3 regions of the Janibacter hoylei PVAS-1 genome follow, and region 2 is predicted to be linked to each of the others. Evidence: predicted binding sites of a transcription regulator. Region 2 holds the regulator's gene; each other region holds the start of a gene.
The links. The regulator LexA, encoded in region 2, represses DNA repair genes until DNA is damaged. The targets are predictions, from matches to a motif close to TCGAACANNTGTTCGA.

Region 1: the regulator LexA is predicted to act here: its motif matches at 1,359-1,374, upstream of recA (recombinase RecA).
Region 3: the regulator LexA is predicted to act here: its motif matches at 1,537-1,552, upstream of CWN80_RS08520 (DUF6504 family protein).

The regions. Positions count from the first base shown of each region.
Region 1 is NZ_PIPF01000001.1:194,830-198,080, reverse strand. Features, by position in the region: gene CWN80_RS01005 (ABC transporter permease) at 1-521, shown strand, start outside; gene CWN80_RS01000 (ABC transporter permease) at 518-1,306, shown strand; gene recA (recombinase RecA) at 1,548-2,621, shown strand; gene CWN80_RS00990 (regulatory protein RecX) at 2,857-3,251, shown strand, end outside.
Region 2 is NZ_PIPF01000002.1:88,616-91,866, forward strand. Features, by position in the region: gene CWN80_RS02695 (LysR family transcriptional regulator) at 1-133, opposite strand, end outside; gene CWN80_RS02700 (NAD-dependent protein deacetylase) at 180-1,025, shown strand; gene lexA (transcriptional repressor LexA) at 1,000-1,755, opposite strand; gene CWN80_RS02710 (LysM peptidoglycan-binding domain-containing protein) at 1,976-2,350, shown strand; gene nrdR (transcriptional regulator NrdR) at 2,656-3,120, shown strand; gene CWN80_RS02720 (vitamin B12-dependent ribonucleotide reductase) at 3,232-3,251, shown strand, end outside.
Region 3 is NZ_PIPF01000007.1:345,069-348,319, reverse strand. Features, by position in the region: gene CWN80_RS08530 (Rv2175c family DNA-binding protein) at 1-290, shown strand, start outside; gene CWN80_RS08525 (polyprenyl synthetase family protein) at 339-1,424, opposite strand; gene CWN80_RS08520 (DUF6504 family protein) at 1,568-1,876, shown strand; gene CWN80_RS08515 (SAV_6107 family HEPN domain-containing protein) at 1,887-2,405, shown strand; gene CWN80_RS08510 (DNA polymerase III subunit alpha) at 2,402-3,251, shown strand, end outside.

The sequences.
Region 1 (3,251 bases), on a different contig from region 2:
TCTTCGGGCTCTTCACGTGGAACCGGATGTACCACTCGATGCTCGCCACCCCGCTCACGGTGAGCGACCTCCTGCTCGGCCACCTCGCCGTGGTCGCCGCGCAGGGTGGCTTCGCGGCGGCGGCCTTCGTCGTCGTCGCGGCGCTCTTCGGCAGCTTCACGTCGTGGTGGGTGCTCCTCGCCGTGCCGATCGGCGTGCTCGTGACGCTGGCCTTCGCGGTGCCGCTCTTCGGCTTCACCGCCCGGGCGAAGGGGGAGTCGGCCTTCAACATCGTCTACCGGCTCGTCATCACGCCCCTCATGCTCTTTTCCGGCGTCTTCTTCCCCGTCGACCGCCTCCCGCTGGTCCTCGAGGTGCTCGCCTGGCTGACGCCCCTGTGGCACGGCGTGGAGCTGTGCCGCGCCGCGGCCCACGGGAGCTTCGCTCCCTTCGACCTGGTGCACCTGGCGGTGCTGCTCGTCGTCATCGCGGCCGGCTGGGTATACGCCCGCGCCGGCATGACCCGCAGGCTCGTCTCGTGAGCGCGGGGGTGCTCACGCCGGGCCTGGCGATGTGGCGCTCCGTGGTGGAGCGCAACGTCGTCGGCTTCCGGCGGCGGTGGGCGGCCTTCGTCACCGGCTTCGCCGAGCCGGTCTTCTACCTGCTCTCCCTCGGCATCGGGGTCGGGTCGCTCGTGCCCGTCGTGCTGACCGACGGCGGCACCGAGGTGAGCTATGCGGCCTTCGTCGCGCCCGCCATGCTCGCCGCGTCGGCGATGAACGGCGCGATCATGGACTCGACCTTCAACGTCTTCTTCAAGCTGCGCTACGCGAAGATCTACGACGCGATGCTCGCGACGCCGCTCGGCCCGCGCGACATCGCGGTCGGCGAGGTGGTGTGGTCGCTCATCCGTGGCGGGGTCTACGCGCTCGTCTTCTACCTCGTGGCGCTCGCCGTCGGGGTCGTGGAGTCGTGGTGGTCGCTGCTCGCGGTGCCGGCGGCGGTCTTCATCGGGCTCGCCTTCTCCGCCGTGGGCATGTTTGCGACGACCTTCATGCGCTCGTGGGTCGACTTCGACTGGATCATGCTCGTCATCCAGCCGCTCTTCCTGCTGTCGGCGACCTTCTTCCCGCTCGGCACCTACCCGGGGTGGGCCCAGCCGATCGTCCAGGCGACGCCGCTCTACCACGGGGTGGCGCTGGAGCGCGGGCTCATGCTCGGGGAGGTCGGCTGGGGCCTGCTGTGGCACGTCGGCTACCTCGTCGTGCTCGGCGTGGTCGGCATCTGGGCGACCTCCCGCCGCATCGAGACACTCCTGCGGTCGTAGCCGACGGGCGACGAAGGGGGAGTCCCGGCGTGTCGGCGCGCCGCTCCCGACCTCGAACACGTGTTCGGGTAACGTCGTCCACAGGTGCTCGGCCGACGACACCGGCGTCCACAGCCCCACGGCAGCTGCGGACCGTTGTCGGTGCTGGCTCCTAGCGTCTGACCAGACACGCACGAGACGTCCGACAGTGCGATCCGGTCGCCGGTGGACGCGCCCGACACGACGACAAGGAAGGTGTGGCATGGCTGAGGTCACCGCCATCGACAGCAAGCTCCACGAGCAGAAGCTCAAGTCCCTCGACAACGTCATGGGCCAGATCGAGAAGGCCCACGGCAAGGGCGCGGTCATGCGCCTGGGTGACGACGTGCGTCCCCCGATCGCGGTCATCCCGACCGGCGCGATCGCCCTGGACGTCGCCCTCGGCATCGGCGGCCTGCCCCGCGGCCGCGTCGTCGAGGTCTACGGCCCGGAGTCCTCCGGTAAGACGACCGTCGCCCTGCACGCCGTCGCCAATGCGCAGCGCGCCGGCGGCATCGCGGCCTTCATCGACGCCGAGCACGCGCTCGACCCCGAGTACGCCAAGAAGCTCGGCGTCGACACCGACGCCCTGCTCGTCAGCCAGCCGGACACCGGTGAGCAGGCGCTCGAGATCGCCGACATGCTCATCCGCTCCGGCGCGCTCGACATCATCGTCATCGACTCGGTCGCCGCGCTCGTGCCCCGCGCCGAGATCGAGGGCGAGATGGGTGACAGCCACGTCGGTCTGCAGGCCCGCCTCATGAGCCAGGCCCTGCGCAAGATCACCGGTGCCCTCAACGCGTCGGGCACCACCGCGATCTTCATCAACCAGCTGCGGGAAAAGATCGGTGTCATGTTCGGCTCGCCCGAGACGACGACCGGTGGCAAGGCGCTGAAGTTCTACGCCTCGGTCCGCCTCGACGTGCGCCGCATCGAGACGCTCAAGGACGGCACCGACCCGGTCGGCAACCGCACCCGGGTCAAGGTCGTGAAGAACAAGGTCAGCCCGCCCTTCAAGCAGGCCGAGTTCGACATCCTCTATGGCCAGGGCATCTCTCGCGAGGGCGGCCTCATCGACATGGGCGTCGAGCACGGCTTCATCCGCAAGGCCGGCGCCTGGTACACGTACGAGGGCGACCAGCTGGGTCAGGGCAAGGAAAATGCCCGCAAGTTCCTCAAGGACAACCCCCAGCTCGGCGAGGAGATCGAGGTCAAGATCAAGACCAAGCTCGGCATCGGCGTCAAGCCCGCCGACGAGGCGGCTGAGGAGCCGGCCGAGGTCCCGGTCGACTTCTGATCGAGGGCACGTCATGACGGATCGTCACGACCCGGAGACCGTCGCGCGCCTGCGTGCGGCGGTCTCCGCCATCGAGGACGGCTCCCCGGTCCCTGCCCTTCGAGACGCTCGCCCGCAAAGCGGACTCCCTCCTCAGGATCCGGAGGTCGCTCAGCGACCGTCTCGAAGGATCCCGCCCCCGGACCCGGCGACCCGGGACGCGGACTCCGACCCCCACGCGGTTGCCCGTGCCGTCGTGCTGCGCCAGCTGACCGGTGCACCCAAGAGCCGCAAGCAGCTCGAGGACGCACTGACCCGCAAGGGCTGCCCCGACGACGTCGCGGCCGAGGTGCTCGACCGCTTCGAGCAGGTCGGGCTCGTCGACGACGAGGCCTATGCGCAGGCCTTCGTCCGCTCCAAGCAGGCCGGGCGCGGCCTGGCCCGTCGAGCGCTATCGCACGAGCTGCGCGCCAAGGGGGTCGACGACGAGATCGCCCGTGCGGTCCTCGACGACGTCGACCCCGAGGACGAGCGGGCCAGGGCCCACGAGCTCGTCGCCAAGAAGCTGCGCTCGATGCACGGCCTCGACCGCGTGGTCCAGACCCGACGGTTGTCCGGCATGCTCGCCCGCAAGGGCTATGGCCACGACGT
Region 2 (3,251 bases):
CGGTGCGTTGCTCCAGACGCTTGACCATCTGGGAGACGGCGGGCTGGGAGTACCCGAGCGCGAGCGCGGCAGCGGTGAAGCTGCCCTCCTCGGCGATGGCCCGCATCACGCGCAGCCCTGCGGCGTCGATCATGGGGCCCATCGTAGGTCGGCCCGGAGCGGCCGCCCATACTGGTCGGGTGATCGACGCCATCGCGGCGGCTCTGTCCGTCGGCCCCGCCCTCGTGCTGACGGGCGCGGGCATGTCGACGGACTCGGGGATACCCGACTACCGGGGACCGGACGGCACCCGACGAGTGACCCCGATGCACTACGGGGAGTTCGTCGGCAGCAGCCAAGCGCGCCAGCGGTACTGGGCGCGCAGCTACGTCGGGTGGCGCCGATTTCACGCCGCGCGGCCCAACGCGGCGCACCACCTCGTCACGCGGTTGCAGGATCTCGGTGCGGTCGGCCCGGTCATCACGCAAAACGTCGACGGTCTCCACCAAGCAGCCGGGACGCGAGACGTGGTCGAGCTGCACGGCAGCCTCGTCGAGGTCGTCTGCCTCACCTGCGAGGCGCGCGAGGACCGGCGCACTCTCGATGCGCGGATGTCCCGGGACAACCCCGGCTTCGACGTCGACAGCGACGAGATCAGGCCCGATGGTGACGTGCGCCTGGAGAGCGTCGACGTCGAACGCTTCGTCGCACCGCGCTGCCTTGTGTGCGGGGACGACACGCTGAAGCCGGACGTCGTCTTCTTCGGTGGGTCCGTGGCCAAGCCGCTGGTCCAGCACTGCTACGACCTCGTCGACGCGGCGCCGAGCCTGCTCGTGCTCGGCAGCTCGCTGCAGGTGATGTCGGGCCTGCGCTTCGTGCGTCACGCGGCGAAGCGGGGGATTCCCGTCTTGCTCATCACCCGGGGCCCCACCCGCGGCGACGACCTCGTCGACCACCGGGTGGATGGCGAGCTCGCGCCGTCGCTCCGGCACCTGGTCGGCGCCGTCGAGGACCTCGCGGTCAGAGGCGGCGCAGCACGGCGGTGACCTTGCCGAGGATCGTCGCGTGGTTGCCGTCGATCGGGTCGAAGGCCGGGTTGTGGGGGAGCAGCCAGACGTTGCCGTCGGTCCGCTTGAAGGTCTTGACGGTCGCCTCGTTGTCGAGCATGGCCGCGACGATGTCGCCGTTGTCTGCATTGGGCTGCTGGCGCACGACGACCCAGTCGCCGTCGCAGATGGCCGCGTCGATCATCGAGTCGCCGACGACCTTGAGCAGGAAGAGCGAGCCTTCGCCGACGATCTGCTTGGGCAGCGGGAAGACGTCGTCGACGACCTCCTCCGCGGTGATCGGCACACCGGCGGCGATCTGACCGAGCACGGGCACGTAGCTCGCCTCGGGGCGCTCGTCGCCGGAGCCGGTCGGGTCGACGACCTCGTCGTGGGTGCTCGCGCCGCCGCGCATGCCGTCGGTGAGGTCGGTGACCTCGGCCGTGACCGCGGGGGTGGAGTCGTCGGGGGAGATGACCTCGATGGCGCGGGGCCGGTTGGGGTCGCGACGCAGGTAGCCCTTGCGCTCGAGGGAGGAGAGCTGGTGGGCCACCGAGCTCGGGCTCGTCAGGCCGACGAGCTCGCCGATCTCGCGCAGGCTCGGCGGGTAGCCCCGGCTGGCGACGGCATTGCGGATCACCTCGAGCACCTTGCGCTGCCGGGCGGTCAGCCCGTCGCCGGTGTCCCGCTCGGGCAACTGGTGGATGTTGTCCTTGCCCTTGCCGCTCATGGTCTCGACCCCTTCGTCCGTGTCCGGTCCCGAGCTCGCGGCCTTCCGTTGTCGGTGGTCGCTGGTCAACTTCTCGGTGAGATCGACCCTAGGCCGATCGAACAAGCATTTCAAACACGTGTTCGAGCGTGTTGTTGATTTTCTTCGAACACCCGTGCTAGACATCGTACAGACGTTCTATCGAACACCGGTTCGACGGAATCGCCACGAGGAGGACCGCATGACTGCTCTCACTGCCACCCCGATTTGCATCGACGCGCCGGCACGCACGCGCCACCTCATCTCCGTGCCGACCGGTGACGCCGTCGTCGAGCGCCCGGCCTCGCGCACCCGCCTGACCCGTCGCGGCCGCCTGGTGATCACCCTGACGACGGTCGCCGTGGCGAGCGTCGCGGGCGCGAGCCTCGCCTTCGGTGGCACGCCAGCGGCGACGCAGGAGGTCACCGTCGAGCCGGGGCAGACGCTCAGCGAGATCGCCACGACCGAGCTCGCCGGTCTCCCCACCGCGGAGGCGGTGACTCGCATCCAGGTCGCCAACAACCTCTCGACCACGCACGTCCACGCCGGGCAGACCCTGACGATCCCGGGGCACTGACCCCCTTCGTCACCACCATCCCCCGAGCCACTCGACCCGGCCCGGGTAGGCCATCGGCCGTCTCCACGCACCGTGGGGGCGGCCGATGTGCCGTTCATCGACTGTTTTTCCGGGGGACTTGCGTCACGTCCGCCGGAGGCGTCTAATGGTCACTACATCTAGTGGTTACACGGTTGTCATTCGTCCACATATAGTGCACAGGCGGAGACCGTTTCTCCACAGGCGAGCGGGGTTCGTCCCCAGTTTCGTCCACCGCACCATCCACAAGCAGCACCACATCGCACGTCCAGCGAAGGGAGATCACCGTGCACTGCCCGTTCTGCCGGCACACCGACTCCCGGGTCATCGACAGCCGGACGACCGATGACGGCAGCGCCATCCGGCGTCGTCGCCAGTGCCCGGAGTGCAGCCGCCGCTTCACGACCCTCGAGAGCGCCAGCCTCACGGTGACGAAGCGGTCCGGTGCCGCCGAGCCCTTCAGCCGGGCCAAGGTGCTCGCCGGCGTCCGCAAGGCCTGCCAGGGCCGACCGGTCACCGAGGACCAGCTCGCCCTCCTGGCCCAGCGGGTCGAGGAGAGCATCCGCTCCCAGGGCAGCGCGGAGATCGACGCCCACGAGGTGGGCATGGCGATCCTGCCGCCGCTGCGTGATCTCGACGAGGTGGCGTACCTGCGCTTCGCCTCCGTCTACCAGTCCTTCGACTCGCTCGAGGACTTCGAGTCGGCGATCGCCACGCTCCGCGAGGAGCACGCCGCCGTCACCACCCCCTAGACCCCCGGGGCCGGCACGCCGTTGGGCTGTCGGTACCCGGTGACACCTTTGAAGAACGACCGCAGCACAGCTGAAGCAGACCGCCACCACACGGACCGAGGAGAGAGCAGCATGACCGAGACCGCCGGCAA
Region 3 (3,251 bases), on a different contig from region 2:
TGCGTCTGTCCGACGTGCGGAGGATGGTCGACGAGCGGCAGCTGATCGCCCTGCGTCGCGGGGAGCGCAAGGTGCTGTCGGTGCCCGCAGCCTTCCTCGGCGAGAGCGAGCCCTTGCCGGAGCTCGCGGGGACCTTCACGGTCCTGGCGGATGCCGCCTTCTCCGACGAGGAGATCGTCGAGTGGATGTTTGCCCGCGACGAGAGCCTGCCCGGTGGCCCGACGCCGATCGAGGCGATCCGCGCGGGGTTCAAGACCGAGGTGCGGCGCCGCGCGATGGAGGAGGCCTGAGGCCCGTGGCGCGGCGCACCGTGCGTCGCGCAACCGGGCCGGCGCGGCTCAGGTGCTGCGGGCCGTCGTCAGGTCGATGAGCTCGTCGAGCACCCGTCGGGCGGGCTCGGCGACGCCCGTCGCCTCAGCGAGCGCGGCCCGAGCGGTCTCGGCCCCGTGGCTGATGTCGGCCTCGACGCCCTCGAGCGCGCCGGTGTCGACGATGAGCGCGCGGAAGGAGTCGACCTCGCTGCTCGTCAGGTCGGGCGCGCCGAGCCACTGGTCGACCCGCGTCGTCGACACGTCGTCGGCGCCGGCGAGGGTGCGGGCGATGAGCACGGTGCGCTTGCCCTCGCGCAGGTCGTCGCCGGCCGGCTTGCCCGTGACGTCCGGGTCGCCGAAGACGCCGAGCACGTCGTCGCGCAGCTGGAAGGCCACGCCGAGCGCCACCCCGTAGCGGGAGAGCGCCGCGAGGTCGCTCGGGCCGAGCCCGCCGGCCGTGGCGCCGATGAGGAGGGGGTGCTCGATCGAGTACTTGGCGCTCTTGTAGGTGATGACGTGGCGGGCCTGGTCGACCCGTGCGTCGTCGGCGAGCTGGTGCCAGGGGCGCATCGAGGTGACGATGTCGAGGAACTGACCGGCCATGAGCTGGCCGCGCATCCGCTCGAAGGCGGGGCGTGCGGCGGCGAGTGCCTCGGGCGGCAGCCCCGAGCCGGCGTAGAGGTCGTCGCACCAGCCGAGGCAGAGGTTGCCGGCGAGGATCGCCCCGGCGACGCCGAAGTGGTCGGGGTCGCCGTGCCAGGCGCGCTCGGCGTGGGCGCGGGAGAGGGCCCGGTGCGTCGCGGGCTGGCCGCGGCGGGTCTCGCTGTCGTCCATGACGTCGTCGTGGATGAGTGCAGCGGCCTGGAAGAGCTCCATGGAGGCGGCGAGCGAGATCGCGCCCTCGTGGTCGTCGCGGCCGGCGGCGCGCCAGCCCCAGTAGGCGAAGCCGGCCCGCAGGCGCTTGCCGCCCCGCAGGAGGGTGCGCACAGGAGTGGTCAGGTCGGCGACCTCGGGGCCGACCTCGGCGAGCTCGACCTCCCAGCGGTCCAGCTCGGCGTCGATGCGGTCCTGGACCCGCGAGCGCAGGTCGTCCAGGTCCAGCGGGTGCGGCACGTCGGCTCCAGGTGGCGAAGGGGGTGTCGGTGTCCCGTGCTCGGATCACGGGATCGCGACCAGCCTACGTCGACCGGGGTTGACGCGATGTCCGCCCCCCGGGCTACTGTGTTCGAACAGGTGTTCGAGTGGAGGGAGCGGTCATGGTCAGGGTCGTCGAGGAGCCCATCGAGGTGCGCGTGGGGGGTGCATCGCCGGAGCAGTTCCTGTGGCGGGGGCGGCTCTACCGGGTGATGGAGGTCGTCGACCACTGGGAGGAGCGGTGCGCGTGGTGGCGCGGGGCCGACCGGCCGCTCGCCCAGGTCCCGCTGACCCGGCAGGTCTGGCGGGTCAGTGCCCAGCGCGGCCGCAGCAGCACCCCGGGGGTCTACGACCTGGGCGTCGACGCGTCGGACGAGGCCACCCCGGGTGGGGGCGCCCCCGGCTGGCTGCTCCTGCGGACCCAGGACTGAGGTGGCGATGATGGGTGCTCTGCCCGTGCTCGACCCCGATCGTCTCGATGCCGCGCTCGACCTGCTCGCCGCAGCCGGCGAGAGCCTGGCCGCGGCCCACATGGCCGCCTCCGTGGCCGGTCGCAGCGCCGGTACCAAGCTGGCCGTCCTGCGGGCGGCGGCTGCGGTGCTCTCGGTGCGCGGTCGTTCGCCGGGGGCCGCCCGGGGACACGGTCCGGTCGACGTGTGGCACCTGCTGCCGCGGGTCGCGCCCGAGCTGACCGAGTGGGCGGACTTCTTCGCGACCGTCCTGCCCGAAGGGGGCTCCCGCCCCGGCCACGGGGCGTCCGGGCCGATGTCGGTCCGGGAGGTCGACGACCTGCTCCGCCAAGGGGAGGACTTCGTGCGGATCGTCTCCGGCGTGCTCGGGCTGCCCCCGGTCCGGGTCGTCGGGGAGCTGGCCGCGATCCCCCCTTCGCGCGACCTCGCAGCGCACGACCTCGCAGCGCACGACCTCGAGGACGCGCGGCGAAGGGGTGGTGCCGGGTGACCTTCGCCCACCTGCACGTGGCCTCGGGGTTCTCCCTTCGCCACGGCACGACGACACCGGAGGACCTCGTGGCCCGGGCCGCGGAGCTCGGGCAGCCGGCACTCGCCCTCACCGACCGCGACGGGCTCTACGGGGCGGTGCGCTTCGTCCGGGCCGCGACCGCGGCCGGCATCGCGCCCGTGCTCGGGGTCGACCTCGCGGTCGACGGCGGCGGGCGCGCCCCCGAGCGTCGGCGCACCCCGGTGCGCGGGGGAGCCGAGGTCGACCCGCGTCACCCGCGGGTCACCGTGCTCGCCCGGGGGGCGGGTGCCGGGGTGCCGCACGGGGTCGGCTGGGCGCGGCTGTGCCGGCTCGTCAGCGAGGTGCACCTCACGGGTGAGCGCGGCGAGGCCGTCGCGACCGCGGCGATGATCGCCCGGCACGCCGCGGCCCCCGGGGCTGACGAGCCGGCCCCGCTGCTCGTCCTGCTCGGCCCGACCTCCGACGTCGGCGCCGCGCTGCTCGCCCGACGTCCCGACGTGGCCCGCGAGCGGCTGCAGGCCTGGCAGCGGGTGCTGCCGGCCGGGGCGCTCGCCATCGAGGTCGTCGACCACGGCGGACCGCCCGGCACCCCCGCGTCGACCGGGCACGCCGCCCACCTGCTCGGGCTCGCTGACGCCTGCGGGGTCCCGGCCGTGCTCACCGCGGCAGTGCGTCATCTCCACCCGCACGACGCGACGACCGCCGACGTCCTCGACGCGACCCGACGACTCGTCGTCCTCGACGCCCGGCACCTCGACCGGGTGACGACCGCCGGGCACCTCGCCGACGACGCGACGATGGTCGAGCACGCCCACCGGGTGGCGA